3 regions of the Shewanella sp. Sh95 genome follow, and region 3 is predicted to be linked to each of the others. Evidence: riboswitches for the same ligand, from Rfam matches in the RefSeq annotation. Region 3 holds a riboswitch; each other region holds the start of a gene.
What was found. Region 3 has a riboswitch for lysine ahead of lysC (lysine-sensitive aspartokinase 3). Riboswitches for the same ligand answer to the same signal wherever they lie in the genome.
Positions count from the first base shown of each region.

Region 1: linked by a shared signal. The riboswitch ahead of AEA42_RS00290 (Na+/H+ antiporter NhaC family protein) and the one ahead of lysC (lysine-sensitive aspartokinase 3) in region 3 are both predicted to bind lysine.
Region 2: linked by a shared signal. The riboswitch ahead of AEA42_RS19915 (Na+/H+ antiporter NhaC family protein) and the one ahead of lysC (lysine-sensitive aspartokinase 3) in region 3 are both predicted to bind lysine.

Region 1 covers NZ_LGYY01000003.1:3,034-13,894, reverse strand. The annotation lists gene AEA42_RS00315 (amidohydrolase) at 1-1,190, opposite strand, end outside; gene AEA42_RS00310 (amidohydrolase family protein) at 1,190-4,264, opposite strand; gene AEA42_RS00305 (H-NS family nucleoid-associated regulatory protein) at 4,472-4,864, opposite strand; gene AEA42_RS00300 (electron transfer flavoprotein subunit beta/FixA family protein) at 5,174-5,923, shown strand; gene AEA42_RS00295 (FAD-binding protein) at 5,924-6,850, shown strand; lysine riboswitch at 6,946-7,142, shown strand; gene AEA42_RS00290 (Na+/H+ antiporter NhaC family protein) at 7,222-8,790, shown strand; gene AEA42_RS00285 (M3 family metallopeptidase) at 8,883-10,861, opposite strand, start outside.
Region 2 covers NZ_LGYY01000272.1:11,064-21,924, reverse strand. The annotation lists gene AEA42_RS19930 (SIR2 family protein) at 1-2,320, opposite strand, end outside; gene AEA42_RS19925 (hypothetical protein) at 2,723-3,145, opposite strand; gene AEA42_RS19920 (thrombospondin type 3 repeat-containing protein) at 3,379-6,234, opposite strand; gene AEA42_RS19915 (Na+/H+ antiporter NhaC family protein) at 7,106-8,686, opposite strand; lysine riboswitch at 8,770-8,941, opposite strand; gene AEA42_RS19910 (dienelactone hydrolase family protein) at 9,082-10,044, opposite strand; gene AEA42_RS19905 (hypothetical protein) at 10,327-10,861, shown strand, end outside.
Region 3 covers NZ_LGYY01000167.1:42,478-53,338, forward strand. The annotation lists gene AEA42_RS12130 (class 1 fructose-bisphosphatase) at 1-897, opposite strand, end outside; gene AEA42_RS12135 (S9 family peptidase) at 1,194-3,485, shown strand; gene arcA (two-component system response regulator ArcA) at 3,790-4,506, opposite strand; gene AEA42_RS12145 (DUF3293 domain-containing protein) at 5,089-5,523, shown strand; lysine riboswitch at 5,767-5,941, shown strand; gene lysC (lysine-sensitive aspartokinase 3) at 6,085-7,440, shown strand; gene AEA42_RS12155 (succinylglutamate desuccinylase/aspartoacylase family protein) at 7,442-8,557, shown strand; gene AEA42_RS12160 (zinc transporter ZntB) at 8,612-9,577, opposite strand; gene AEA42_RS12165 (YacL family protein) at 9,758-10,132, shown strand; gene AEA42_RS12170 (response regulator) at 10,221-10,850, opposite strand; gene narQ (nitrate/nitrite two-component system sensor histidine kinase NarQ) at 10,843-10,861, opposite strand, start outside.

The DNA.
Region 1 (10,861 bases), on a different contig from region 3:
TCGAGGATATCTCCGTCACTCAGCACAACGCTGCCCTGATAGCCTACTTCGATAGCGCCTAAATCGTTAATCCCTAACAGCTTTGCAGCATCTAACGTGACAGATTTCAACGCTTGCTCTGCCCTAACGCCATAAGCTGCGCTGTAACCTGCGGCATAGGGTAGGTTACGACTGTTCCAATCCGATGAAAAACCAAGGGCATAGGGAATGCCGGCATTTGCTAGCAACGAAGGGATTTTAAACGGTAAATCTACCGGTTCATCTGTGCGTTTAGGTAGGCTTAGGGTGTGCGGGTAAATCACACTGGCATTCACTTCCCTTAAGCTTGAGGCCAGTCGCCATGCATCATAACCACCAACAATGACCAATTTAAATTGATATTTTTTAGTCAGGGCAATCACTTGCTCGATTTGGTTAACACTGTCTGCGTGGGCAAATAGCGTCGCTTTACCTTGGTACAGTGGCAACATGGCCTGCCAACGCAGATTGGGCGTGTTGTCCGTATCCTGTGCATTTTGACTTAAGAAATAGCGGTAACCGTCCTCAAAGGCGTTGATTAGCTTATCAATAGCCTGCTGATTTTTTTCAATCGCTTTGGCTTTTCCTTTTTCATCCTCTGGCATGCGTTTTATCTGTGGCCAGTAAACATGAAATTGGCCTTCACTGGGGTGCAATGCATCTTCAATGGTCCACGCATCGAGATCGACGACCACCGATTGGCCCGCGAGTCCGTCACCACTAGGGACGATTTGTGCGTGAGTGATGCCATTATAGCGAATGGTTGGCAGCAGCTCCGAATCCGGGTTGTAAGCCGTTGCTGCAGTAATTTGCGGGTTAAAGTCACCGACTTCAGCGTTATCTACGGTCGGGCGAACCATCTCGATTTCCACTAAGCCAAGACTGGTATCCAGTGCAATAAGGCCGGGATATAAGTGTTTGCCCGTGGCATCGATAACCTGTGCTTTACCATCAGCCCCGTTGACGTGTAACTGTGGTCCTAGCGCACTGATTTTGCCGTTTTCGATTAACACATCGGTATTGGTTAGTACCCCTTGGCTGACCGTATGCACAGTGGCGTTTTTAATCAACACACCGTGAGTTTGTTTAGGCGTAGGGATGAGATTATGTGCCTGCACGGACAAGGTGATGGCCAGTGTCGACAGCAGCAAGGTTGTGGGTAAGTGCTTCATTATTTTGCTCCCTGATGATGTTGGCCCCAAGCCTGATAATGGGTATCGCAGTGCCATTGTGGCTCGTTAAGCGGTGTAACTTTTTCACCCGCCTTAGCGTTATCATCACTACTGAGAATTTTTTGGATAAGAGCGGCACGCTCAGCCACTACTTGCTGCTGGGCAAGCTGGTCTTGGTCGCGATCGAAGTAGCGTTTGCCTTCAACCCAAGCCTGGGTCACTTTGGCATAAATCGACAGCGGCTCGGCGTTCCAAAGCACAATATCGGCCATTTTGCCTGGGGTGAGTGAGCCAACATACTCATCGACTCTGAGCTGTTTCGCTGGGTTGATGGTCACCATATTCCAGGCATCTTCCTTTGACATACCGCAATACATCATTGACTTAGCTGCTTCTTGGTTGAGTCTGCGCTGCATTTCGTAGTCATCGGAATTGATACTCGTCAACACACCTTGTTTTTGCATTAGGCACGCGTTTTGCGGGATCGCATCATAAACCTCGAACTTATAAGCCCACCAATCGGCAAAGGTCGAGGCGCCCGCACCATGGGCAGCCAGTTCACTGGCAACCTTGTAACCTTCAAGCACATGGGTAAAGGTTTGCACTTTAAAGTGGTAGGCTTCGGCTAAGCGCAGGAACATTAAAATTTCCGACTGTACATAAGAGTGAATATGCACATCGCGCTGTTGCTTAAGCACTTCGGCCACCGCCTGCAGGCGATAACTTGGGCGCGGTGCGAGGGTTTTCTTCTTCTCACTGCTGCGTAAATCATCATAATCCTTCAGTGCATTCTCATAGGCGAGTGCTGCATCGAAGGTTTCTTCAAATAAGGCTTTTACCCCCATGCGCGTCTGCGGGAAGCGCTGCACAAACTTTTCGCCCCAGTTACTCTGTTTAACGTTTTCGCCAAGGGCGAATTTGATACTGGCAGGGGCATTGGCAAACTTTAGCTGTTCTGCGCTTTCTCCCCACTTCATTTTTATTAACTGGGATTGGCCACCAATAGGATTAGCGCTGCCATGGAGTAATTGTGCGCTGGTCACACCGCCCGCGAGTGCGCGATAGATGGAGACATCTTCAGGATTAATCACATCGCCAATCCGCACTTCAGAGGTGACTGCGTCGGTGCCTTCGTTGGTGCCGCCGTTGATGGCAATATGGGAATGCTCATCGACAATACCCGCTGTTAAGTGCTTGCCCGTTGCATCGAGGACTTGATATCCAGAAGGCGTGTTGAGTTGCTGGCCGATTTTTTCAATCTTGCCATTGGCCATTAGCAGATCCGCATGTTCCAAGATACCTTGTTTATCTGAGGTCCACAGGGTGGCATTTTTAATATGGAGTTTCTCGGCTTTGGGCGCCTCACTTAAACCATAGGCGACGTTAGGGTAGGTCAGTTGACTGACTAAGGTTTGCGATGCATCGGCTTTAGGCGTGCTTACTTGCTCCGTCTTTGGCAGAGGCGTAAGGGCAATACCAGCAACATTAATGCTACGACTTTGGGCGTCTACCATCCGGCCTTGAATGCCGTCTTTGGCAAACCAGAGGGTAAAACGGCTGATCCCATGAATGCCTGCATCAGTTAAATTGGCGTTAAAGCTGACGCGGCCGTCGTCTTCAAGCTTGAGGTTGGAGAGTGGAATACTCTTCTCGCCAGTGCTCAGATTTCCTTGCAAAGTGGTTTTGCCTGCTTTGTCTGCTTCTTCAAGGTTCAAATCTAAAGTTAAATTATTCAACGTCAGCTGATAGTCACCCAACATCTTGGCTTGTGAAAGTGAGCGGATGGCTTGTTCTTGTCCCTGTAGCCAGACACTGTAAATTTGTCCGTCTTTAAAAATATTGCCCTTAGTAATGACAAAGTCCGCCATATAGCCCGGAGCAAGTTTTCCGGTCAAGTCAGCGGTTCCTGCCATTTCAGCAGCTTGAGTGGTGAGGGCCGCGAGGGCTTTATCTTCGCTGAGTCCTTGCGCAATCGCTTGACGAAGGCGTGGCCAAAACGCCTCGGTCTTAATGCCAAATTGGGTAAACGCAAAGGGGATACCTGCATTTGCTACTGCGGCAGGGTTTGTGGGCGCGCGCTCCCATTGCCTGAGTTCTGCAAGGGAGACTTCGCGATCGGCATCATCGGTACCCACATCGGGTGCTTGTGGGTAATTAAGAGGAAGAATTAAAGGATAATTCAGAGCCTTTAATTCGTTGATCCGAGCATACTCTTGGCCACTTGCGAGTAAGTTGGCGGGCTGCTTATGTTCTTTGAGTAGGTTAGCTGCACGCAATAAATCGTTCAGATTTTTTGTTTCAAATACGATTGGTTTCTCGGCTAAGTTATCTAAACGTTCGAAGGCAATATTAAATTCAATTTGAGGTGTAGCTGAACTATTAACCGATTTGTGCTTATTTTGGTTATACCAGTTAGCATCAGCAAAGGTTTGCCTGATAAGCGCGATGCTACCCATGAGGGAATTGGGATAGTCTTGTTCTGACGTACCTTTATCGAAGGCCATAAAAGGTTGGCTGTGCGCCCTATAAATTACCTCGTTGGCAGTTTTGTCCGCGAGTGAAAGACTGACACCCGTGCCTCGGAAAATACCATCGAGTTTACTACTTTGTACACTGGTAAAGCCGTTATTGATCCAATCTCGTGCGCGTTCTTTATTGGGGTAAATGTAATTAAACCATTCTTTTTCAGCGTGAATTGCACCATTTTCAGCATTCCCGCCAATACGCTTAATATCATATACCGGACGAGTGAGCTGCAATTTGGGATATTCAAACTCGATAGCATAATCGGTAAAAGGATCGATAAAACCGGGATAAATAGTATAACCACTGAGATCGACTTTTAGTGCTGCCGCGGGGATATCACCTTGGTCAATAATGGCTTTGATCCGATTGTTTTCAACTAATAATGTGGCATTTGAGAGTCGTTTCCCCGGTGCAAGAATTAATTCTGCATTGGTCAATGCAGTTAACTTATTGACGGGGGGGATGGGATTGGCCTCGGCAAAAATGGGTTGAGATACAAAACTACTTATTATGCCGCAGCTTATTATTATCTTATTGTTTATCTGCATTTTTTATTCACTTAGACGGAGGGTGAATAAAGAGTAACCTAAAGTAGATGTAAATACTAAAGATGAATTGTAACGCAATTTAAGCATTTACTTGAATGACAATGGGCGGGGTGGGATAGGCATAAAAAAGCTCGCAGGGCGCGAGCTTTTTTATGTTACTCAATGATAATAGCGAATGGCTATTGTCATTACCATTACGGTATTGGATTAGATTAAGAAATCATCCATAGAACGGCCTTTATTGACTTCGTTCTTAAATACTGTTGGCATACGGCCTTGACCTGTCCACTGGATCACTTCGCCATCAACTTCAATTTGGTATTTCGCTGGACGAGGAGCGCGTTTCTTGCTCGAGGCTTTAACTGCAACACCACCTAAATCGTCGATTGATAAACCAACGGCTTCCATTTGTTGACGGATTTCTTCAATTTTTGCATTACGAGCAGCAATAGCTTGCTGTTCTTCTGCTTCCATTGACTCACGCTCAACTAAAATTTTATCTAGTTTAGCCGCTAAATCACGCAGTTCTTCAACGCTAAGATCTTTTACAGCAGCTTTAAAACGACGACCGTGAGTTAATATCTCTAAAAATTCGCTCATATCTATTTTCGTCCCACTCTATTTTTATTACAGGATAATGGTGAACAACAGCTAAATGATAGAAACTAATATTGCTCGAATCAAATAAAATTATGCAATAAACAAAAATTAAATATTATTTAATTTTTGAACTTTTTATATATGGCAAATAAGTGTTCAAAAATGTGGCCAATACGACAGTCTTAAAAATGCAAACAAGCGTTTGACTTTGGTTGACGTTAACGTTAACAGGACGTAAAGTGGCTCTATCCTGCATTGGTGATCACCAATGTTTTGTCCATGTACATGAAAGTGTAGGAAGGAAGCCCTATGAAAGTATTGGTGCCTGTTAAGCGCGTAGTTGATGCCAATGTGAAGGTCAGGGTAAAAGCTGACAACACCAGCGTTGATACCGCAAACCTCAAAATGGCGTTGAACCCTTTTTGTGAAATTGCAGTAGAAGAAGCGGTTCGTTTAAAAGAAGCGGGCAGTGCTACTGAAGTAGTGGTCGTCAGCATCGGCAATAAAGCCGTTCAAGAACAATTGCGTACCGCATTAGCATTAGGTGCTGATCGCGCGATTCACATTGATACTGAAGAAGAGTTAGCACCAGTATCAATTGCCAAATTACTTAAAGCAGTACAAGAAAAAGAACAAGCGCAATTAGTGCTGTTTGGTAAGCAATCCATTGATGGTGATAATAACCAAACGGGCCAAATGTTTGCTGCATTAACGGATATGCCGCAAGCGACCTTTGCTTCAGCAATTAAAGTTGAAGGTAATTCACTTCAAGTTGCTCGTGAGATAGATGGTGGTATGCAAACCTTAAATCTACCGTTGCCAGCTGTGGTGACTGCGGATTTACGTTTGAATGAGCCACGTTATGCCTCATTACCTAATATCATGAAAGCCAAACGTAAGCCGTTAGATGTGCTGACGGTAGCTGATTTAGGTGTGACGCTCAAAGCGCATCAAACGGTGATCAAGGTAACGCCGCCTGCTGAACGTAAGGCCGGTATTATGGTTGCGTCGGTAGCAGAGCTGGTTGAAAAGTTAAAGAATGAAGCGAAGGTGATCTAAATGGCCATTTTAGTATTAGCAGAACACGATAATGCGGCGCTGAAACTGGATACCGCTAAAGTTGTCACCGCAGCTCGTGCGATCGGCGGCGATGTACATGTATTGGTGGTGGGCCATCAATGTGGTGCAGTGGTGCAAGCCGCTCAAGCTCTACAAGGTGTCGCGCAAGTATTAGTTGCCGATAACAGCGCTTATGAAGCGCATTTAGCCGAAAACGTGGCTAAATTGCTGGTGGACTTAGCACCAAACTACAGCCATATTCTCGCAGCGGCATCGAGTGCGGGTAAAGACACGTTACCGCGTGTGGCAGCACTTTTAGATGTGGCGCAAATTTCGGAAGTGATTGGCGTGGTGAGTAGCGATACCTTTGTTCGTCCGATTTATGCGGGTAACGCCTTAGCGACAGTTCAAAGCCATGACGCTATCAAAGTGATGACAGTGCGTGCCAGTGCTTTCGATGCGGTGACACAGGGTAATAACGCTGCTGTGACTACCTTGGATAAAGTGTTTGAAGCCAAAGCTCAGTTTGTGTCTCAAGCGCTGACAGTTTCAGCACGTCCAGAGTTAGGTAATGCTGGCATTATCGTATCTGGTGGCCGTGGCATGGGCAGCGGTGAAAACTTCGGGATGTTAGAGCAACTGGCTGATAAGCTTGGTGCCGCAGTAGGAGCTTCGCGTGCGGCGGTTGACGCAGGCTTTGTTCCGAATGACTTGCAAGTCGGTCAAACTGGTAAAATTGTCGCACCTAACCTCTATATTGCAGTCGGTATTTCAGGCGCGATCCAACATTTAGCGGGAATGAAAGACGCTAAGGTGATTGTGGCTATCAACAAAGACCCTGAAGCGCCTATCTTCCAAGTTGCCGATTATGGCCTCGAAGCTGACCTGTTCGAAGCCGTTCCGCAGTTGATTGCAAGCTTAAGTTGATTTTATTTGTGAGCTAAGTCAGAGTAAGCGGCTTCGCGGTGGTAACTGCTTAGCCGCTTATGTTTTTATGAGCCTCACGCCCATGTATGGGCGTTCTTAGAAGTAGAGGCGCACCAAATATCAGTAGTGATCAGTAGGGTGATTCCGTTGATCGTTCACGAAAGGATTTGGTGCCGAAGTAGTTTGATTTATCACGATCAACTGCTGGGGTTGTGTCTAATAGGTACAACACTGCCATAGTATTTCCAGATACGGATATTAGGAATAGTTACTATGGAGCGCTATTGATAGGACAGGTGATCTTGGGTATCTATTGCCTTTTCCCACCAGTTCAGTCGCCCTCCATTCGTATTTTGACGAAGAAATAATCAATGACTGTAGTTAGTTATGCCGATTCGGCGCTTTCTTTGCTCCCGCCTGTGGTTGCAATTGTATTGGCGATTTTTACTCGCCGAGTGCTTCTTTCCCTCGGTTTAGGAATTGTGATTGGAGTATTATTGCTCAATCAATTTTCTCCTGTGGCCAGCGGTGAGTTTTTATTTAACAGTGTAAAAGGACTTTTTTGGTCGGAAGATGGCGTAAATTCTTGGAATTTATACATTCTCGGTTTCTTGATTGTATTGGGGATGATCACCGCTCTAATTACTGTGAGTGGTAGTGCTCGGGCATTTGCTGATTGGGCAAGGTTACATATTCGTAATAAGCGCGATGCGAAATTACTGACCATGTTTTTAGGCTGTGTTGTTTTTATTGACGATTATTTCAATAGTTTAGTCGTTGGGTCTGTCGCAAGGCCTGTTACCGACCGTTACCATATTTCCCGCGCTAAGTTAGCTTATTTATTAGATTCTACCGCAGCACCAGTTTGTGTCATTTCACCGGTATCAAGTTGGGGCGCTTATATTATTGCGTTAATTGGCGGAATATTAACAGCACATGGTTTTGCGGATTCAGGGCATTTAAGTGTCTTTATTCAAATGATCCCTATGAATTTCTACGCAATTTTCTCTTTATTATTACTGCTTTGTGTGGCGTTTATGGGCTTAGATGTTGGCCCTATGCGTGAACATGAATTAAATGCCATGCGCGGTAATTTATACGATGAGACTAAAGGTTTACCGCCAGGTGCTAATGCTGATTTACCCGAAGCTGAAACAGGTAAAATCCTCGGGTTATTCCTACCTATCACAGTACTGGTATTTGCGACCCTGTATTTTATGATCGATAGCGGTGCCCAAGTATTAGCTAAAGAAGGCATTGAATTTAATATTATTTCTGCTTTCGAGAAAACCGATGTGAGTTCATCACTGTTCTTTGGTGCCCTGATTGGTTTAGCGGTTGCGCTGGTACTTAACTTAGTGCAAGGCGTTGAAAAATCAATGGTATTAAAAGGTGTAGTGCAGGGCGCTCGCTCTATGTTGCCTGCGATTTACATCTTGTTATTTGCTTGGACCATTGCAGGTGTGATCGGCCAGCTTGAAACCGGTAAGTTTATGGCTAGCCTAGCCACTGGGAATATTCCCTTTGCTTTCTTACCTGCATTAATGTTTGTGTTAGCGGGCCTGACTGCATTCTCTACAGGAACCAGTTGGGGTACGTTCGGGATTATGCTGCCGATAGCTGCGGATATGGCGATGGGCAGTCACACAGCCATGATGTTACCTATGCTGGCTTCGGTATTAGCGGGGGCGGTATTTGGTGATCATTGTTCACCGATTTCTGATACCACTATTTTGTCGTCGACGGGGGCCAGTTGCCATCATATCGACCACGTAGTGACGCAGCTTCCCTACGCAGTAATCGTTGCGCTGATCAGCATGATCGGCTACGTAGTGCTTGGCTTTACTGAATCGGTCAATGCGGGATTAGTGACTTGTAGCATATTGTTTGTATTGACGATTTTTGGTTTGCACATTAAATCCAAAAGTACGGCTTTATAAGTCCGTGATTTAACTTCGCTCTTATATTGAGAATGTAAAACAAATCAGCCAGCAACTATGCTGGCTGATTTTTATCTACTCAGTATCTAAAATTACTGAGTCTGATTGAGCCCACGGCGGTTGAGTAAACCTTCAGTGGTAGGCTCTTGGCCGCGGAAGTTCTTGTAAGCTTCCATTGGCGCAATACTGTTGCCCACTTCGCGAATGGTCTTACGGTATTTCATGCCGATCTCACGGTTTAGGCCGCCTTGGGTTTGCACATAGGCAAAGGCGTCAGCCGCTAAAATTTCACTCCACATATACGCGTAGTAACTTGCTGAGTAACCACCTGGGAAGGCGTGGGCAAAGTAAGTTGACTTATAACGTGGTGGTACGGCGGTGATATTTAAGCCGTGCTTTTTCAGCGCATTAGCCTCAAAGGTCGCTACATCTTGCAATGGTGCATCAGGGCTTAATGAGTGCCATTCCATATCCACTAGCGCCGCAGCCATATACTCTAACGTATCGAAGCCTTGGTTAAAGCTGCCGGATTTTAACAGTTTTTGCAGTAACTCATCAGGGATAGGCTTGCCTGTTTCGTAGTGCTTGGCGTAGTTGGCTAACACTTTAGGGTGGGCCGCCCAATCTTCTTCGAAAGTCGATGGAAATTCCACAAAGTCACGGGATACCGAAGTCCCAGAAAGACTTGGGTAAGTCACTTTGGAGAACATACCGTGGGTACCGTGGCCCATTTCGTGGAACATCGTGGTGACTTCGTTATAGCTGACGAAGGTAGGTTGGCCATCAGGCGCCTTTTTAATGTTCATCACGTTAACTACGACAGGCTTAGTACCTTCGAGGAAGGATTGCCCTACAAACGAGCTCATCCATGCGCCACCGCGTTTACCTTCACGGGCAAAGTAATCAGCATAGAAAATCGCCATGCTTGAGCCATCGGCATCAAACATTTCATAGGCTTTCACATCTGGGTGGTATACAGGCAAATCTGGACGTGGTTTTAACGTCACGCCATACAACTCTTTAAGCGTATAGAACACGCCGTCTTCGAGGACGCGGTTAAATTCGAAGTAGGGACGAATGCTATTGGCATCAAGAGCGTATTTTTCTTGGCGGACTTTCTCTGCGTAAAACTCCCAGTCCCATGGTGCGAGTTCAAACTTGCCACCGGTCTTGTTGATCATCGCTTGGATATCGGCCGCTTCTTTCTCTGTGTTGGCGACTACGGCTGGCACCATAGAGCCAAACATGCTGTAAACCGCTTCTGGCGTTTTTGCCATTTGCGGTGTAAGGCGATAGCTAGCCCAGTTCTCATAACCTAAGAGAGCCGCGCGCTCGGCACGTAATTGGGCTAAGCGAGACACTAAAGATGCGGTTTCGTTTTCACCCGTTAAGCCACGGTTTGCCGAGGCTTCCCAAATGCGCTGGCGCAGTTCACGGTTCTCTAAAGAGGCGAGTATTGGCTGGCGAGTAGTGTTGGTGATATTGATTAAGTACTTACCTTCATGGCCTGCTGCCTTGGCATCATTTGCTGCCGAGGTGATTTCGCTGTCACTTAGGCCTGCGAGTTGTTCTTTGTTATCGACAACAATAGCGATTTCTTTGGTTAAGCGTAGTAAACGTTGAGAGAACTCGTTGGTCAGCGTTGATTGTTCTTCGTTCAGGGCGCGGATTTTTACTTTCTGCTCATCGGTCAGCTTAGCGCCAGCCATGATAAAGCGCTGGTGATACACCTCAACCAAACGTACCGCTTCAGGCGTTAAACCTAAGTTATTGCGGTCGTTATAGATGGCTTCAATACGAGCGAATAGCGCAGGATTAAGGTTGATGTTATCCGAGTGAGCAGCCATTTTTGGGGCCATTTCACCTTGGATTTTACGCAGGGCTGGATTGCTGTTCGAACCTGCGAGGTTGTAAAACACGCTCGATGCACGGTTGAGCAGGGCGCCGCTTTTTTCCATGGCGACAATTGTGTTATCAAAGGTTGGCGCAGCAGGATTGTTAGCAATTGCTAAAATTTCTTGATACTGCTCTTTAATACCTTGTTCTAAAGCGGGCTGAAAATGCTCGTCTT
Region 2 (10,861 bases), on a different contig from region 3:
CGGCACTGCACTTGCAACATAATCTTGAAATTACCTCGGGTAGAATTAACGCTAGACTCTGCTCAAAGGTCTTTTTCTCTAACGTATAATCTGATGAACTGGGCTGATAACTTTTTAGAATCTTTGTGAAACGTAAGATCAGTTGATCGCAGTACTCAACCGTTAATCGAAACACAGATTCCCGATTGAAAAGCTCATCAACCACTTTTGGTTCTCCAGACCTCAACATGGTAATTAGCGCCCAAGTTGATGAGTACTTCGCGATACGGGGAAGTGTTGCGATAAATGTGTTTTTAACGAACGTCGTATTTGATACACGACATGGTAAACCAATATCCTCAGCAAACCGCAAAAACGCATAGGCATTCAGCGCATCTAAGTCATCGGTTCCAAAATTTGATGAGGTATTTTTTCTACCCAGATCGAAAGCATCCTTTTCAACTACTTGCTGCTGGATATCGACAGGTTTTCCCAACATTAACTCAAACAACTTCAGTTCCGCCCAAGGGTCGCAACAAACAGCTTTTAGTTCATCCCATCGTTGATTGCGATGCTTTTCGTTTAACTCTGTTTGTTCATTTCGGTCACTACGTTCTCTCCATCCAAGCAAAGCCTCAGGTATCCATCTGCAATGAACCATTTGATAAGCCTCATCTGATTCTGACTGATAGGAAACTCCAGCTATTGTATTCTTTGCTTGCTCTTTGGTATCGAAAAGCGCTTGCAGTAGGCCATCACCGAGTTCAAAACTTTTATCCTGCATCGTTAATTGGTAAAGCAAACCTAATTCGGCTGCTGCACAAAAACGAATACTTTGCCAATACGGCTTTGACAACGCAGGCTGCCATAGCGCTAGCTGCTCTCGGGCACCACTAAAATTCAGCTGGAAGAACTGAAACAAGTAACTTTGATAATGCAAAAACTCATTCTGTTCATCGGAAAGATAATTTCGCAGCGAATCAATTCTATTGAATAATATTTGCCAATTGTCTTGTTGATCATCTTCTCGATAAAAGCGCAACAAAGCACAGGCGAGTTCTAACCATGCGACCCGAATCGCTGGCCAATCCAAATACTGAAATTCTGGGAGTTCTTGGGTTACTTCATAATCTGTTGAATATGACGTTGAAGGAAATGGCCAATACTTTTTCAATACAGCTTCAACTTTCTCAGCAATATCGTCAAAAAGTGGCAATAAACATCGGTCTAAACGCCAAACCAATTCAAATAAAAACAGTAGGTCATTACCACTTTTAGTACTTTTGGCATCTTCGGTAAAATCAACTTTCGCCCAAGAACGAGTACAACTTAAAAGATTTTCTCTCTTACTTTGAGGTAACACACGCCAACCCGGATATGCCAAGCGCTGAGAGCTCCAAGCAGCAATTCTGCTTGTAAAATCACTCTCTTTGACAAGAAAATTCTCTGGTCTAGCGTAATCCGGTTTAGGCCAATCCAAGCTATATGGATTACGGCCTTTCATGAAATTGAAAAAACGCTCAATGGCTGCTGCGTGATCACCCACCGCAAAACCGTTGCAAAGAGTCATATCAACAACAATTATCTGTCTCTTGGCCAACACAGCCTGTTGGGCTACAGATATTTTACCAGTCGCAATTAAATAAATCGGTTGGCATTGATCGCCGCCAAGCTGGTCACGAATCCAGCCTATCCAATGCAGAAAGTTTGGATCGTCTCCTGAAAAGCCAATCAAACAGAGGGTGTTCTCTAATAGAGCCTGCCGAACCGTATTTACAAAAGGCGCTCGTTTTTGCGGGTATTCTCGGTAATCTTCTTCTGTAATAACAAAAGGACGATGACTGGGGAAACTGCCATGTAATTTGATAATCCTAGGTTTCTTTTGGAAAGCCAAATCATCTTGGTGAAAAACTGTAGAGTAACGACGACTGATTACCTTTCTTTGTGCTCGCTCGAGTAAAGTATCGTAATTAGTGGTAAGGACGTCAGCCCAAGGTAATTCTAAGAGCGTTTCATGCAACACTGATGGGTCTACAGTGTTATCGGGAATATGTTGCATTAAAACCGCATCGAGCGCTGGACGCTTTATTACGGCTTCTGCATCTTCAGCCACTTTTAATAAGCTTAGATAGGATTTTTCGTTCGTATCAGGCCTTCTGCCGTGAGCTTTTTCAAAGAGAATGTCACCCAATTCAAACCAACTTGGATACTTGGCACTGGCGTTTTTGCTAAACCCAGCACCTACCATAACAACGGCTCTGTCACTCCAAAGCCGTTCTGCGATCTGCTCCAAATGCGCTCTAATCGTTTCAGGAAAGTTATCTTGCTTGTTTTTAGCCATTTGCAAACACCATTTTAAAAAGATCGGACAGGCACATTTTTATGCCCTAACAATCGACCAATAACACCTGAGCCGAAGGAGTACACCATCCCCTCGGAGTTGCCGCAGGGCGAATAGGCAAATTGCGTGAGTCTCGCCATGGTCGTTATCGTGCATCCATACACGTCACGACATTCAGGCATCCTGCCTATCAGATGGCGAGCTAGCTTTCGCAGGTGCAGGGACGCATCCTTCGAAAGCGATAGCAAATTTGCCAATGAGCACAAGGGGCTTTCAACTCCGTTAAGGGCGGCAAGGGAGATCCAAGAGGGAATTGCTGTTGCTCCCCTCTTGGTCGACTCTTGTTTAAAAATTAGGGGTGAAGCCCCACAACTTTTATTTATGCTAAAAATTTCGACTACTTTATTTCGAAAGTACCAATTCACCAGAGTCATACGCCTTATCAAATTCTGCTTTGGCATCGGCTTTATGGTTTAGGCAGTTAACCATATGTTCATCTGACTTATAGTTTTTGCAGTCTTCGGGGACGATATAATATTTGCGCCATGCTTCGGCTTTGCGTATACGTGCGGCTTCGTTTTGCTGAGCGATACGTTGCTGTTCCGCAGCCTGTTGCATTGCAATTTGTTGCTTTTGATATTCAGCAAGCTGACGCTCTTTTACAGCTTGTTGATGAGCTTTTTCTCGCTGTTGTTGCTGTAGCGCGATTTCGTTTATTTCTTGCTTAACCCGATATTCGACATAGCTTAGATAGCCAATTCGCACTAACAAAGTGACCAAACCCGCTAACAAGATCCCTAAGGTAATTTGTAAAACTGATTTCATTCCAAAATCCATTTCTATTCCGAACAGCTCTTTTCATCAGAAAACATAAATACTACGGGATACACCAGAACTGGCATTGTTGCACCAGTGACGTTGAGAAAAATGGGCAGGTCATAGTAATACTAACCTGCCATTCCTGTGCTTTACATTCCATGAGTCATTTCTGGTTATTTAGCAAACTTGCATCCACTGTTTAGCAATTAGAGCTTTAACAATTAAAGAATGTAGCATAATCAGTTTAATCTAAACTCTATTGCACCAATATCAATGACTTTTGTTCCATTGTTATCACCGTCAATTGGTCTTGCTACACCATATAGATCGACATCTACTTTCAAGGGCGCACCTGCATCGATTGCTGGTGAGTTACTAAAAGGATATCCATTACTATCAAGCAAAGGATCAGCAAAAAGAGTATTCACCTCAACTTGTTGATCCTGCATATCTATATACAAGCTATTAACTTCATTGACTAAATTGTTATTCAAGCTAATGCTAGATTCTGGAGTAAAACTATACAAAGTACTAGCATAAGAAGCATTATCAATTAACGATCTGGATTTTGAAACGATATTGTTATCGATTGATATTTTATAATATGGCTCATTAACCCCATGATAAATAAGCTTCACCACAGATTCTAAACCCAAAAATGTATTATTATAAACTTCTAACTCAGAGGACATACTTGCATTGATAAGCTGACATCCAAAATATAAATCAGGCGCATCAAAAAGATTACCAAAATATATATTATTGACTAGTCTAGTCTTAGTGTTTTGTGCAACAGCATAATTACCGCTTTCAATCCTAGGGCAATGGTAATCATCATCCAAATTACTAGATACGTAACCATTATCGAGAGCCTTACCTATCAATATATTTTGTTCAAAAAGCATTTCACCACTATTTAAAACGTATACTGAACTGAGGTTGCTTGGTGTACCATCGAATAAATTACGTGTAATAGTACCTCCACTACTCCCTACCTTTATATAGTGATTAGCCAAGGTAAAACCATTTAAACTACTGTTTTTATCAATAATTAAACTTGGTTGCCAAAATGAAGTTTCACCGCTATAAAGCTTAGCACCTTTAGATTCAGCTTCTAATAGGGTTTGCTTTTTAGATAAATCTAAATCACCAATATAAATTCCTGCCGAGACATTAACTTTTTCACCATCGGCCGCCATATCAATCTGTTTTTGTAATGCTTCTGTAGATTGACCAACCACTATTGGAAATGGTATTGAAGATAACACTTTATCACCAGTTATAGAACTGAGTGAATTGAATACTAACTTTCCTTCCCCTTGACTATCTCCCCTAATATCAAGTGTAAAACTATAAGCCTGTTGATAGTCTTTAAAAACAATTTCGTTTCCAACCAAACAATTATACTTTTCATGACTATTAACACATTCGGCACTTAATAATGTGATATGTTCAGGTATGTCTAGTCTAATTTTGTTGCCAGTTACAGTGTCAAAGCCACCAAATTTAGATTCTTGTTGATGAATTATAAATGCTAACTTTTGTGAAGTATCAACTAACTCCATCATGTACTCTTGACGGTTATCAATCCACAATCGATAAGATACATCAGCAGCATGTCTTGCTACATCAATCGTTGCTTGGTTATTCGACAAATCCTCATCATGTCCAAGATGCTGTATTTTTGCAGTGATAACACTCTTAATCTCTGATCCATTAGCTGAGTCAGCATTTAAATAGATCTCTTGAACAGCTTTATATCCTGGAGATATATTATCCCATTTACAGGTCAGTTCGAGTAGATTATCTGATAAAGTACAAAAATTTGAATGAGCATAACTATCGCTATCAAAATAAATCGGAAGAGATGTTGAGTAGGTCGTCAACACTGTTCCGCTGTCAGTTGATTTTACATCACTTTCGACTTCAGCTTTTACGATAATTTTTTTAGAATAGCCTTGGGTTTCATGGGATAAAGTAACTCCGAGATCAGCAATTTTAGGAAGTATTTTTTTATCGTTAGGATGACCAAAAGATAAGAACTCTTGCAAATTAGTAAAACCATCACCATCTAAATCTTGAGTTGCATCCAAAGCCGATGTTGGATTTAAACCAAAAGCTAACTCCCAACCATCAGTTATTCCATCGTTATCTGTATCCTCAAATGAGGTCAATATGGAGGGTTTATAGTATTCCTTTAAAAAAGCATATTCTTTATTTACCATGCCACTATGTAGCATAATTTTATAATAGGTATAATTAGAGTTTACGTTTCCTCTTAACTCCTTATAGAATTCAACTGAAAATGTAGCTTGGCTACTGTTACTTCCCCTAACAACAAACTCACCACTTTCTTCATAGGCATGTACCATAGTGTTAAGTTTAAATAATTCATTCGTTTGGACATCCCAGAACCCTAAAGATGAATCGAATACGCGACCTTGTATCCTAAAACCATCATTTCCACATAAAACCATCTCATTACCAGTTCTAATATATTTAAAATTTGAAAATAAGATTTGTTTTTTATTATTAACATCTGAAAAAATTAAATTATATGTTGCTTCAGTTTTTGCACAAGTTAAGTCCTGCTCTACATATTGTGCAGTACCAGCAAGTAAACTGTGACCTAAAGTACCTTTTACATCAACATCCTCAAAAATCACGGTACTATCAATAAGTATTCCATCGGTGGAAAATCGGTTTGCTCTCACAGTAGCTTTACCGTTAGTTGTCATACCATCTTCAACGCAATTAGTGAAAGCAATATTTTTTTCTTTATCTGAGCTTCCATTCGAAATTTTAATCGTTCCACCACCAGAGCAAGTCGAACCCAGTTCGCCACTTTGATCGTTATAGTCCGGTAGTAATTCAGGAATGAGTGTAAAGATGTACTTGTACACTTGGCCTAATGTTTCTGTATTCAATGGAGCTGCAGACTCAATACCTGCATATTGGTCTTTAATATTGATAAATTTAGACAAGGGATCTTTGGTGACAGGAGGTGGGGTAGGTGTTTCTGCTGAAGAATCTCCACCACCGCCACCACATGCTGAAAGACATAAACACAAAAGGGGTACAAGTGCATATTTCATATCATAACATCCATTTATTTGATTTTATTAAATTATTTAAAATATTCGGATAGGTATAACTTTCATTGTTTATAACTGACACTGAGGTTAAAAAAATTGGACAGGCACTTTTATGCCTTAACAATCGACCTATAACACCTGAGCCGAAGGAATACACCACCCCCTCGGAGTTGCCGCAGGGCATTTGCGTTCGTTGCGTGAGCGAGGCATGGATGCCGAGATAGCGTCAGTCGAATCAGGGACGAGCGTCTGACGCGATAGCATAAGAACGCTTAATGCCCAAGGGGCTTTCAACTCCGTTAGGGGCGGCAAGGGAGATCCAAGAGGGAATTGCTGTTGATCCCCTCTTGGTCGGGTGTGGGTTGAAGACCCACGACCTTGATTCACCTCGGCCGAAAGGCCGCTAAATAACCAGTTCACTACTTTGTGAACCGACAAAAATCTTTCCATGGCTACCGCACTTGGCCAACACCCATTAGCCAAGGGATTGCACTGCTGTAATGCTTTTATAGAATCTAGAATCTAGAATCTAGAATCTAGAATCTAGAATCTAGAATCTAGAACCTAGCACCTAGCACCTAGCACCTAGCACCTAGCACCTAGAGACTTATCGCATATTGTTCAGGAGGTGTTCTTGCGAAATAAAGATACATCTTCCTGATGCAAGTGAACTGAATCGAGGTCACGATTAAGTTTCATCCTTGTTAAAAACCTAAGATAACGTTGTGCTGAACATCTGTCTACCACTTTCACATTACAAATTAGATAGTTAAGTGATGACTTAAGTTTATTTGAATGGATGCAGATTTACTCAAGCCCACCAAAAACCAAGGGGCCCGTGGGCCCCTGGTTGATAGCGTGTAAAAGTGCCTTATGCCGTAGCTAACAAAGGCTGATTTTTCGTTTTACGCAGATGATAAGCAGTGAAGAGCACAAACCACAGGGCGCTTACGGCAAATCCAGCTAAGGTTGAATGCATAATCCCCATGGCCAAATAGCCTAAGGTGGCGCCAAAGGCGATGGCTAACGCATAGGGTAGCTGGGTCATCACATGGTCAATATGGTGGCAACCTGCCCCCGTGGCCGACAAAATACTGGTGCTGGAAATCGGCGAGCTATGATCGCCAAACACTGAGCCCGCAAGCACTGCGGCAAGCATAGGCAGCATTAATGCGATATCGCTGGCTGCGGCCATGTCGCCAGCCAGTGGCAACATAATACCAAAGGTGCCCCAACTGGTTCCGGTGGCAAATGCCATGGCGCAGGACAACACAAACACCACCGCAGGCAACACTTCCATTGGCAAGTTACCGTTGGCGAGGGAGGCCAGATATTTGCCAGTCTCAACATCGCGAACAACCGCACCAATCGCCCATGCAAATAGCAAGATATTGATCGCAGGTAGCATGGCCATCACTCCTTGCGGGGCGGCTTTAAGCCAGTTTTTAGCGCCCAATTTTAACCGCAGCGCAAGCACAATTGACACCGCCAAGCTGCACAGCGCGCCATACACTAGCGAGGAGCCCACATTGGTGTTTTCAAAGGAGCCAAGTACGCTAAATGGCAGCCCTTTTTCATCCAACACTGCCGCACCAGAGGAAATCATAAAATACACGGTCGCGCCTGTGAGGGTTAGGATCGGCAATACCATATCGATCATGCCACCGTTACTTTCTTCAGGGCTTTCCATATCTAAGCCGATTGGACGAGGCTTAGACGGATCCCAAAGCTTCCCCTCCAGCGCCCATGCTTCATGTTTACGCATCGGGCCGATATCCATTTGAAAGATAATCACCACCAACACCATCAACAGGGTAAACACGGCATAGAGATTCATCGGGATCATCTCAACAAAGGCTGAGATTGGACTTTGCTCGCTAATGCCGTGGGCGGCCATAATGCCACCGATAAGCGCGATAATATAAGCGCCCCAAGAAGAAATGGGCATCAATACGCACACGGGCGCAGCGGTAGAATCTAAAAGATAAGCCAGTTTGGCGCGGGAGATTTGAAAGCGATCGGTCACCGGACGGCAAATAGCGCCAACCGACAAACTATGAAAAAAGTCGTCAATAAAAAACGCAAACACCATCACACCAGTTAAGCCTTTTGCGCCGCGACGGGTCTTAGCGCGCTTAGCTGCCCACTCGGCAAAGGCGCGGGTGGCGCCAGAAACCGTCATCAGACTAATGAGTCCACCAAGCAGTAACATAAACAGCAACATATTGATATTGTCGCGATTAAGTGCGCCATCGACCCAAAAAATCTTCAGCACGGTATTGAACATATAGTGCAATGAATCAAGGGGAGAAAACTGATTGAGTAACAAACTGCCGGCCACAATCCCTACGCCAAGGGATAACAGTACGCGACGAGTGATGATCGCCAAGGCGACGGCTAACAAAGGGGGAAGTACTGACCAACCTGAGTCAGCAAAATGACTAATGTCCATGATCTCTTTTCACCAAAAAACGGGTGGAGATCTACCGAGAGGATAAAGAAACAAAACCTATAGGGAGGTATTACTCCTCAGCCCCTTCAGGTAGCGCTCCATAGTGGATGACTATGGCAGTCTTGCACCTATTTGATGCAAAACCAGCAGCTCGGTTTGATGACCTGGCTACTTCGGCGCTGACTCCTTTCCTTGTACATCTGCGGCATCACCCTCCGCACAAGTAGTCATAGGCAGCGCGCCTCTACTTAAAGGTATTCGAGCGGGCATTCTAGCGAGATGGGAACTGATAGCAAGTATTTTGATCCCACTCGCGTATAAAACAATGAATCACCTACAAGTTGGTAACACAAGAAACATCCACCTTTCAAGCGTTGCAATAGCGCTAAATGGACTTATACGAGTAAATGTTTACCAAAAAAATCTAAGGTTCTTGTCCATGCGAGCTCAGCCGTTGGCTCATCATAACGGGCGGTGGAGTCATTATGGAAACCGTGATTCACATTCGGGTAAAGATAAGCGACGTAATCGGCTTTATTAGCCTTTAGCAGGGCTTCATACTCGGCCCATGTATCGTTAATCCGTTGATCTAATGCGGCAAATTGCAACATCAACGGGCCTTTCACACGGCTGCGCAGCTCAGTTGCTGCGGGTGTGCCATAATAAGGCACGCCTGCCGCAAGCTCATCGGGAATGGTGGCGGCGAGCATATTGACGATATAACCACCAAAGCAAAATCCGACAGCACCGAGTTTGCCATTACTCTGCGGGTGCGCCCTTAAAAAACGCGCGGCGGCGATAAAATCCTGCTCGATTTTGGCTCTATCAAGGCTCGCTTGCATGGCGCGACCCGCATCATCATTACCAGGATATCCACCAAGGCTGTAAAGCGCATCGGGGGCAAAGGCGATATAGCCCTTGGCCGCTAAGCGGCGGGCAACATCTTCGATATAGGGATTTAAGCCTCGGTTCTCGTGCACCACCAATACCACAGGGGCTTTTTTACTGAGATCTAAGGTCTTAGGATCGCCCGCCTTTTGGCCTGGGATCAGCAACGCGTTTGGCAAGACTAAATAACCGCGACCTTCACCATAACCATCGGGGGATGGAAATTTCACATAACTGGCTTGAATGCTGGGATCGTTAAAGGAGACTTGCTCGGCTAAGGCGTAATTAGGCATTAGTGCGCCCGTCAGCGTGGTCATGGTAAAACCCAGTGCCACTAAACCTGCGAGGCGAGCCATAAACTCACGGCGGTCGATAATGCCGTGGGCATATTCGTCATACCAGTCAAAGGCTTCCTGAGGAATGACAGGGAAAGGTGGTGTGGTTAGTTCTGGCTTATGATCTGGGCTCATCGTTCTTTCTCCATTTAACAAGCTAACCACTGGTTTATATTCCCTAGCTTGTGAGTTATCTAGCGGCCTTACCAAGAGTAAAGGATGAGAGCTTGTCAGGGCAATTAGCTTTATGCCGCACCTTTAATAATTCTCCACTCATCAATAGCCAATTTATGGTTGATCATGCGCCCAAATTGGCGTGAGCTTTTTATTCCCTAGGGGCATTTTTGTGTATAATGTCGCCAAACAACATATTAATATCATTACATTTCAATAACATAAGTTACCAATGGAGTTCAAATGGCTATAGGGATATGCAGGGTACTTTGTACCACTGTCACGCTCACGCTTGGGTTAACGGCTTGCGATAATCAGGTTTCTGATAAGTCAGCAAGTATTCCCGCTTCGCGCGAGTATCAGATTATTTCTACTTCACACCTCAACGATAGTTTCGAAACTCGTAAAGTGTTGCAGGCACGATTGCTGCTGGATTACCAGTTACAAGATACAGAAGGTAAGACGGCCAGCTTAACCACACCACTAACCCATAATGCCCGCTTTTTTATCCAACCTAACCTGCTGCAAATTAGCGATTATGGCATGCCGATCCCAGTGAGTAATATCGACCCAAAAGCCAAATCCAATGAAATCGCTCAGTTGGTTAAAGATGGCTTTAATGTGGAATTTAACAATGGTGAAGTCCGCCAATTAACCCCCATTGCCAAGATGGATCAAAAAGATATCAAGGAGTTATTTGAGCGCTGGCAAAATCTTAATAACTTGTTTAAACAAGCCCCAACCTTGCCTGTGGCGCTTGAGCCTCGCGTCGGTTACA
Region 3 (10,861 bases):
GTGAATTTGCGTTGGTTGAATATCCAAAATGGTTTCATAACCGGTAGAGGCTTTACCGCCAGCTTGCTCGACTAACAAGGCCATTGGGTTGGCTTCGTACATTAAACGCAGCTTGTATGGCTTTTTCGGATCTTTATTGTCGGTTGGGTAAGTAAAGATACCGCCGCGAGATAACACGCGGTGCACGTCACCCACCATGGCGGCAATCCAGCGCATGTTGAAGGATTTTTCGCGCGGGCCAATTTTGCCTAGCAGTAAATCGGCGATGTAGGTCTGCATTGGCGCTTCCCAAAAACGCTGGTTCGACATGTTAATGGCGAATTCTTGGGTGTCTGGGCTGATGCTCATGGCCGCGTTGGTCAGTAAAAATTCGTTGGTTTCTGGGTGCAGGGTAAAGAGTTGCACGCCTTGGCCTGTGGTGAGGGCGAGCATGGTTGATGGGCCGTAGAGCACATAACCTGCGGCTAACTGATGGCGGCCCGATTGCAAAAAGCTTGTTTCAGTCAGCTCGCCAGCAGGGGCGGGCAGGACTGAGAAAATGGTGCCGACCAGTGAGTTGATATCGATATTCGATGAACCATCTAAAGGGTCGAAACACACCAGATATTGACCATTGGCGCTGACTTCAACCACATGATCTTCTTCCTCTGAGGCTAAGCCGCGCACTGTACCGTCGGCTTTTAATGCATCTTTGAGCATATCGTTGGTGATGATATCCAGTTTTTTCTGGGTTTCACCTTGCACGTTTTCCTGTTCGGTCGCGCCTAACACACCGGCTAAGGCACCGTGACGCACGGCATGGCTGATGGCTTTGGAGGTGTCGGCTAAGGTCAAAATCAGTTGCGCGAGGGATTCGTTCACTGCCTTTGAGGTTAAGTGCTGGGCAAGAGTCTGCATGTTAGGTCCTTTAGGGGTTCAACATTGAGGTCAATTTCATTATTTGCCGCGAATAATAACTCAGTTAGTCGACAATTTCAGCGATGTTGCTGCGGGTTTTAATCAATTTAAGCCAAGAGGGTTATCCCTTTGTGCAAGACTGAGTGGGTTATCTTGAAAATTAAGCTAACTTAAGAAGTTTGCCTGCTAATTTGTATCTGTATATTGCCTGCGCTTTTTATTTAGGCTGTGCCTTGGCACAATGGAGGCAGTTTTTCATCGCCACCTAAAGGCGAATATGCTTCCAAGGAATAATAATGACTAAAAATGGGTTAGCTTCTTCCCTGCGCTCGGTGACATTGGGCGCCTCATCCCTACTGATAGCGAGTCAACTGGCCATGGTTTCTAGCGCGATATTTACCCCCGCCTATGCACTTGAGGGCGGCACAACGCCGCTGACTATCGAGCGCATGAATGCGTCTCCTGCCTTGGCGGGTACGAGTCCCCGTGGATTAAAGTTATCCCCCGATGGCCAAAGGGTGACTTATCTGGCTGGACGTAAAGATAACCAAAACTTTTACGATCTCTGGCAAATGGATGTGAAGACGGGCGAATCTAGCCTGTTGCTGAATGCCGATAAGTTGGCGAGCAATGAACTGTCCGATGAAGAAAAGGCCCGCCGCGAGCGCCAACGTATTTATGGCGACGGCATTATGGAATATTTCTGGGCGGACGATAGCAAGGCACTGTTGATCCCCGCCTCGGGTAATCTGTATTACTTCTCCTTAGCAGATAACAGCGTCAGCCAACTGCCGATAGGCGAGGGCTTTGCCACCGATGCGCGCCTATCGCCCAAGGGGAATTTTGTGTCCTTCGTGCGGGATCAAAATTTGTATGTGCTCAATTTAGCGACTAAAAAGCTTGAGGCCATGACTACAGACGGTGGCGGCGCGATTAAAAATGCCATGGCGGAATTTGTCGCCCAAGAAGAAATGGACCGCATGACGGGTTACTGGTGGGCGCCCGATGAGTCAGCCATCGCCTTTACCCGTATCGATGAGTCTGGCGTTGAGTTAGTCACCCGCAACGAAATCTACGCCGATGGCATTAAGCTTACCGAGCAGCGTTATCCGGCTGCGGGTAAAAACAATGTCGAGATCCAACTGGGCGTTGTGACCCTTAATAATAAAGCCATCAATTGGGTCACCTTAAGCGATGATAAAAATAAGGATATTTATCTGCCTCGCGTCGATTGGTTGCCCGATAGCAAGCATTTATCCTTCCAGTGGCAGAGTCGCGATCAACAAAAATTAGACCTGCAACTGGTGGCGCTCGATGCGCTGAACAAGCCGAAAACCTTAGTCAAAGAGCGCAGCGATGCTTGGGTGAATCTAAACAACGACCTGCACTTCTTAAAGCAGCAATCGGCGTTTATCTGGGCCTCGGAGCGTGACGGCTTTAATCATCTGTATTTGTTTGACCTAAAAGGTAAGCTGAAGACGCAACTGACCGAGGGCAATTGGGCTGTCGATGAGCTGGAATATATTGATGAAACCGCAGGTTGGGTGTATTTCACCGGCCGTAAAGATACCCCAATCGAAAAACACCTTTACCGTGTGCCGTTAGCGGGTGGCAAGGTTGAGCGTGTGAGCCGCGAGGCGGGGATGCACGATCCGGTATTTGCCGATAATCAAAGCGTGTATCTGGATTATTTCAATAGCTTATCTCAGCCGCCGCAGATCAGTTTACACGGCGATAAGGGCCAACATTTGGCGTGGGTGGAGCAAAACCAAGTCAAAGTGGGTCATCCTCTGTATGACTATGCAGGCCTTTGGCAACTGCCTGAGTTTAAAGAACTTAAGGCAGAAGATGGGCAAATCTTGCAAACGCGTCTCTTTAAACCCGTGCCCTTCGATGCGAACAAAAAGTACCCCGTGGTGGTGCGTGTTTATGGCGGCCCACATGCGCAATTGGTAACGAATAGCTGGAGTGAGCAGGATTACTTTACCCAATACTTAGTGCAGCAAGGTTATGTGGTATTTCAACTGGATAACCGTGGCAGTGCCCATAGAGGCACTCAGTTTGAGCAAGTTATTTATCGTCACTTGGGCGAAGCGGAAGTGAACGATCAAAAGGTTGGTGTCGATTATCTGCGCAGCTTGCCCTTTGTCGATAGCAACAACGTGGCGATTTATGGCCACAGCTACGGCGGTTATATGGCCTTGATGAGTTTATTTAAGGCGCCGGATTACTTTAAGGCGGCGATTTCGGGCGCGCCCGTCACCGATTGGCGCTTGTACGACACTCACTACACCGAGCGTTATCTTGCTCATCCCGCGAATAATGAGCAGGGTTACGAAGCCAGTAGCGTGTTCCCCTATGTGAAAAACTACCAGTCGGGGCTGTTGATGTACCACGGCATGGCCGACGATAACGTGTTGTTTGAAAACAGTACTCGCGTGTATAAGGCGTTGCAGGACGAAGGTAAACTGTTCCAGATGATTGATTATCCTGGGTCTAAGCATTCGATGCGCGGTGAGAAAGTGCGTAATCACTTATACCGCTCGCTGGCGGATTTCCTCGATAGACAGCTTAAAAGCGGCAAATAACTCAGCATTAGGTTGGCATTTATATCAGACTGGTATTTATGTCAGAGTGGCGTTTTTTAAAAGAGTGGGGTAACGTCCTCACTCTTTTTTATTTTGTATGATTCTGAGTTAAGCCTATTTATTTAACAGTACGCTGCTTAGTTTAATCACAACACACTCAATACTTATCTGGCGCTCAATATTCCAGTTCACTGAGTTGTAATTTGGATTTCCAGTTTGCTTTAGCTAAAACCTTTTTTGCAGAGATAAAAAAACCAGATCCTAGGATCTGGTTTTTTATGGCGTTCAAACGGTAAGTTGAAGATTAGTCTTCTAAGTTACCGCAGAAACGGTAGCCTTCACCGTGAATGGTAGCGATGATTTCTGGCGTATCTGGCAAGCTTTCGAAGTGCTTACGAATACGACGGATTGTCACGTCAACAGTACGGTCGTGTGGCTTTAACTCACGGCCAGTCATCTTCATCAGTAGATCGGCACGAGTTAAGATTTTGCCTGGGTTTTCAACAAAGTGCAGCATAGCGCGGAATTCGCTACGTGGCAGTTTGTAAGATTCACCCTGTGGGCTTACTAGAGAACGGCTGTTGATCTCTAGGCTCCAATCGTTAAAACGATAGTATTCTACAGAGCTCTTTTCTTCGACTTCATTGCCTGCGCTATTAACACGAGTCAGAAGGTTGCGAGCACGAATCGTCAATTCACGAGGGTTGAACGGCTTGGTAATATAATCGTCCGCGCCAATTTCAAGTCCAAGGATTTTGTCGACTTCGTTGTCACGGCCTGTTAAGAAAATCAGACCGATGTTGTTGATTTCACGTAATTCACGTGCCAACAACAGACCGTTTTTACCTGGTAGGTTAATGTCCATAACCACGAGGTTAATTTTGTTTTCCTGCATAGCCTTATGCATTTCTGCGCCATCATTGGCCTCAGTTACCACATACCCTTCTGCCTCGAAAATACTTCTTAGCGTGTTACGGGTAACGGCTTCATCTTCAACGATCAGAATGTGCGGATTTTGCATATTAAGTACCTAAATTTTAACCAATATTCTAACCATAAGAATCACTTACATCGGATTCTTATATTCATAAAATGTTGATACTTCCACTTACTGCTCTGTGCTTCAAAGGGAAGATCTTCACGGCTACACGTCAGGATGTATATAAGTGAACGTTTAAAGTGTAATACGATAAAACGTAACCAGTATCAACTTCGATAAGCAATAGTTAAAAATAGTTCCTTAACTATTGTTTTTTTTAAAATGTTTAAATGATAAATCAAATGTAGAACACATTTTAAAAGATGTCTGGCCAGCATAAGGTGATTTCGCAGAGGAATCTAACAAACCCTTGTCAAGATTAAGCAAACTTAATGTTATCTGCTTAACTGGCCAATGACGACATTGTACTCGTTTTAGGCATTTGTTAACAAATGAAATGTTAACAAATTTCAGGCTGAGACGCTGATTTACCATGATATTTACTTTAGTCATTGATTAGTATAACTAATGTATTTTTAATTCTTGTGAGCCAGTTCACGCCTCTTTGGATTTTTTAGGCTCTCTGTTAAACTAGCGCGGGTTCATTTTTCGACTAGACTACCAATGGACAACATGACTCAAGATTTGTGGCAGCATTATCAAACGCCGTTGTTTTTGCTTACTCAAGCATTATCCTGTGATTTTTCCTTTGCTGTAATTACCGCCCATAATCCCGCTTCAACCCTCCTCACTCCCAGCCAAAACCGATTACTCGACCGCCAACTTCTACGTGAAATTGAATTATTAGGCAGTCCCTATCGTGCACTGATTGGGGCATCGCCAGATTTATCCCATATGGAGAAGAGCTGGGCCGTGTTTATTGATCGCAGCATGGCCTTGCAGTTGGGGAAAAAGTTTAATCAATACGCTATCTACATGGTGGAACAGGGCGAGGTGAGTTTAGTGCCTTGTACATTAGCCGGGCAAACAGAGGTGTGTTTAGGTCGATTTAACGACTATGTGCGTTTGGTTTATGAGCTACCGGACTTGGTCACCTAACCGCGATTGACGCTTTTAATCGCTCCTCTGGCTAAGCTTTGCTGATCTCACGGCAAGGCTAGTTTGTTTTTCTTCTTTGCTAGATCTGATTGATTTTTCCCTATTCTCGTTTGGCATGAGTCGCAAACGTTTTAAATTCCCATTGTTTTTAAATGCGTTTATTGAATTTGTATATAGTGTGTGAAATTAGCATTGACTTCATTAGGGGTTTATTGCTACTTTTTTCGTCCCTTTCCGGCGGAAAGGAACAGAAGAGGAGCGTTAACTAGGTAGTCAGTCAGAGGAGCACAAACTCCAGCGATGATTGATGAGGGAGATTAACGCCGAGGCATAGATATGGTTGCTGCATGTTTATGTCGGTCGCTTAGGCTGAATCCTAACGATTGTCACCTGTAATTGGTGGAGAGCTTCTGGTGACGATTGCTGTTTCCCTTCTATTGGGGTGCGTATCATTGAGCACCAGGCTCTTCGAACGAAGTTAGTTCGGAGCGTAATCATGTTAGTTAATCAATATCTTATCCTTGTTTGTGCCGTGTATTCTGCTTCTGCGGAGGTGCGCTAATGTCCCTTGTTGTCGCAAAGTTTGGTGGTACTTCAGTCGCCGATTACGGTGCAATGAATCGCTGCGCCGAGATTGTACTGGGTAATCCCGATTGCCGTTTAGTGGTGGTTAGCGCCTCTAGTGGCGTGACTAACCTGTTGGTTGAACTGACCCAAGAGTCAATTAACGACGATGGTCGCTTACAACGATTAAAGCAAATTGCGCAGATTCAATACGCTATCTTAGATAAACTCGGTCGCCCTAATGATGTTGCTGCCGCGTTAGATAAGCTGTTAAGCCGTATGGCGGTATTAAGCGAAGCGCTGGCGTCCCAGCGCAGTAAGGCCACCATGGATGAGTTATTGTCCCTTGGCGAGCAGTGTTCGTCGGCATTATTTGCGGCGGTATTGCGCGAAAAAGGCGCCAACTCAAGTGCCTTCGATGTGCGCCGTGTGTTGCGCACCGACAGCCATTTTGGCCGCGCCGAGCCACAGGTTGAGCAAATTGCAGTGTTATCCCGTGAACACTTACAGCCATTGCTATCTGAGCAAGTGATTGTGACTCAAGGCTTTATTGGCTCCGATGAAGCGGGGCAAACCACAACTCTCGGCCGTGGCGGTAGCGACTATTCTGCGGCACTGTTAGCCGAAGCCTTAAAAGCCTCAGCGGTTGAGATTTGGACCGATGTGGCCGGGATTTATACGACCGATCCGCGCCTCGCGCCAAACGCCCATCCGATTGCCGAAATCAGTTTTAACGAAGCCGCTGAAATGGCAACCTTTGGCGCTAAAGTATTACATCCTGCGACGATTCTTCCGGCCGTGCGCCAACAAATTCAAGTGTTTGTCGGTTCAAGCAAGGAGCCTGAAAAGGGTGGCACTTGGATCCGCCATCAGGTTGAAGATGCACCCGTGTTCCGCGCGGTGGCGCTGCGCCGCGACCAGACGCTACTCAATCTGCACAGCCTACAAATGCTGCATGCGCAGGGCTTCTTGGCGGAAACCTTTGCCACATTGGCAAGACACAAGATCAGTGTGGATTTGATCACCACCTCCGAAGTTAACGTATCGCTCACTCTAGATAAAACCGGCTCCGATTCAAGCGGACAAGGTTTATTAAGTGAAGCGTTACTGCAAGAATTATCGCAACATTGCCGCGTGCGCGTGGAGGATGGTTTAGCATTGGTGGCGATTATCGGTAATCGCATCGCTACGACTGCGGGTATTTGTCGCCGCGTGTTTGAAGTGCTCGAACCCCATAATGTGCGGATGATCTGCCAAGGTGCCAGCCCGCATAACTTGTGTGTGTTAGTAGCCGAATCCGAAGCGGCACAAGTGGTTAAAGCGTTGCACGAAAACTTGTTTGAAGGCGTTTAGTATGTTGCCGACAACATCGTCTCTGCAAATTGGGGAGCTTGCCGCAGGGCAGGCTCTGACGCTGCCGATTTATCACTTTAAGCCAAGTGGTCATGTATCTGGCCCTAAAGTGTATATTCAGGCTAATGTCCATGGTGCTGAGGTGCAAGGCAATGCGGTGATTTATCAATTGATGAAGCAGTTGGAAAATTGCCACATCTTAGGTGAGATTACCTTAGTGCCCTTGGCTAATCCGCTGGGGATTAATCAAAAAAGCGGTGAGTTTACATTGGGGCGTTTTGACCCTATCACTGGCGTAAACTGGAATCGTGAGTACTTAAATCACGCGATAGATTTACCCGCTTGGTACAGCGAGCATGCCGAGCTTAGCGATAGCGAACTTATTCAAGCATATCGCAGCACCTTGATTGAAGCTTGCCAGCAGCGGTTACGTAACGATTGGGGCGTGACCACGGGCCACAGATTGGCGGTTAGCTTACAGGCTATGGCCCATGCGGCGGATATAGTGCTCGATCTGCATACAGGGCCTAAATCCTGTAAACATTTGTATTGCCCTGAATATGATGTTGCAGCGGCGCAGTTTTTCACGATTCCTTACACACTGGTGATCCCCAATAGTTTTGGTGGCGCAATGGATGAGGCGGCATTTTGTCCTTGGTGGCAACTCAGTGAGGAGGCAAAAGCTCAGGGGCGGGATCTCAGTATCGCCGTTTCAGCTTTTACCTTGGAACTGGCGAGCCAAGAACGCATTTGCCTTGAGGATGCTTTAGTCGATGCTAAAGGCATTTTGGCCTATTTAAGCCATCGAGGGGTGATTGCCGAGCAAGTGGAACCCGTTAAGATGCCGCGTTTTGGCTGTTATCTTAAGGATTACAAAAAGTACCATGCGCCTATGGCGGGCTTGGTGGAATATGTGGCGCCCGTGGGAGAGCCGCTTGCGGCGGGTGAGACCTTAGTCAATCTGCTGCGACTCGACTTATATGGCAGTGAGCAGGAGCTGACGGCACTCAGTTTGCCCCAGGATTGTGTGCCTATACTCCATTTTGCTTCGGCGTCGGTGCATCAAGGCACAGAGCTCTATAAAGTCATGACCAATCTGTTTGAATTGCCATATTAACGGCAATCAGCAAAACAAAACGCCAATCTCGATATTGGCGTTTTTTATTAAAGTCTACAACCACTTAAAGCGATAGAAGAGCGCCATTTGCAGGGCAACCAGCGATATTAAAATGCCGCAGAAGGTCGCAAAAGCCCATGCGTTATCCGCACCGGGAATACCGCCGATATTGACCCCAAGCAAACCGGTTAAAAAGCCCAGCGGTAAGAAAATTGCCGAGACTAAGGATAAGAAATACAAGCGCTTGTTTAGCTGCTCCGATTGCTGGCTGAGTAACTCTTCCTGGGTCACATTGGCTCGGTCGCGCAGTGCATCTAAGTCTTCAATGGTGCGAATAAGCTTATCCGTGGTTTCGCGCATCTTAAGTTTTTCGGGCTCATTAAACAGCACAAATTGATCGGACAGCATCTTAGTGAAGGCTTCTTTCTGTGGGCCTAAATAGCGGCGCAAGGCTACGGTTTGTCGGCGTAGTTCGGCAATATCAGTACGTAAATCTTTAACATTGCCAGAAACAACTTGTTCTTCTAATTCTGAAAGTTGCTCCTCTAGCGTATCGATAAAATCGACTTTACGTGTAGTCAGTTTTTCACAAATGGCGAGGAGAAAATCTCCTGTGGTGGTGGGGCCTGTGCCTTCCATGATCAGTTCAGCCACATCTTTAACCGATTGCAGCTCGCGATCACAGGTGGAGATAATGCGCTGTCTATCGGCGTAAATTCGCACGGCGACCATATCTTCAGGTGCTGAGTTTGGATTTAAGTTAATACCGCGCAGTGCGAGTAATACGCCTTCCCCTGCCAATACGGCTCGAGGGCGAGTATCTTGGGCGAGCAGGGCATCGGTTTCGACTTTATTAAGACCGCTGTTTAACACCCAATGGCGAGCCTTTTTGTGGCGATAACGTAGGTGTACCCAAATCAACCCGTCCTTAGGGTCCCAATTTTCAAGTTGTTCTGGGCTTAAGGTTGAGCCAGCTCGTGCGCCGCTAAGCACTATGCTATAGATAAATCCTTCGTGCATGTCACATTCCATCTCATGCTAAATCATCGGGTAAAGCTAACTGATTTTACAGTGGAAATGAAGCCTAGCGTCGTTTCCTCTCACAATAACCTCAGCGCTAGATGAGTAAATTGCTGGCCAAGCAACTTATGATGAAATAGATTAAAATTAGCCTTAGTTGTAATGTATTGAGAAGATAAAATGGAATATGAATTTCGGCGTAACAGTTTGACTGGCACGTATTTAGCCAGCTTTAGCATGGACCATGAGGTACTGGGCCAATGGTTTTCAGAAGAGTTGGGGCCTGAGTTAGCCAAAATTCAGCAAGTGCTCGATATTATCAAAGAAATTCAAACAGGTAAGCGAGTTTCTTGGCGTTTTATCGGCAAAGATATTACCTTAGATCTGGATGAGGAGCAGGCACGAATTTACGCTAATGCTTTAGGATTTGAGCAGGATTATGAACTCGAAGAGGCGATGTCCCTCTATGATGCTGAATCTGAGGCTTACTGTGGGCTAGAAGATTTAGAAGAAGCGCTACTTAGTTGGTATGAATTTGTGCAAAAAGGGCTATAACCGCCCGCTGTGAATATCAACAAATAATAAAGGCAATCTATTGATTGCCTTTATTATTTAATGGAGTAAGTCTATCACTTATCCAATATCAATTGTTCAAATATCTTACAGCCATTTCGGTTCTCGACTTGGCATTAGCTTTACGCAACAGGTTTTTGACATGCACTTTCACAGTGCCTTCACTGATGTGTAAATGCTCTGAAATCATACGATTACTTAATCCTTCCGCCAGTTGTTGCAGGATCTGTAGCTCCCTTGGGGTGAGGCTTGAAATCCATTCTTGTTCATCGGCGGCATTTTTGAGTTCATAGAGATATTCTTCAACTTCTTCGCTGATCACTCTGTGGCCTGACATGGCATTTTTGAGTTTATCGAGCAGCAAATCTGGCTCGGTATCTTTGAGTAAGTAACCGTCAGCTCCCGCACGTAATAGGCGAATAACATCTTGTTTTGCATCTGAAACGGTTAAGATCACGATTCGTGAAGTCACGCCTTCTTGGCGCATGGCATTGAGGGTATCGAGGCCAGTCATTCCCTTCATATTGAGATCGAGCAAGACGATGTCAGGTTCATCAGTTACTACGGCGCTTAAAGCATCTAAACCACTACCCACTTCACCGAAGAGGTTAAAGTCTGGATCTGAGGCGATCAATTGGCAGATACCTTTACGTAAGAGAGGGTGATCATCGACCACCAGAACAGAATAAGGTTTACCCATGTGTAGGCTCC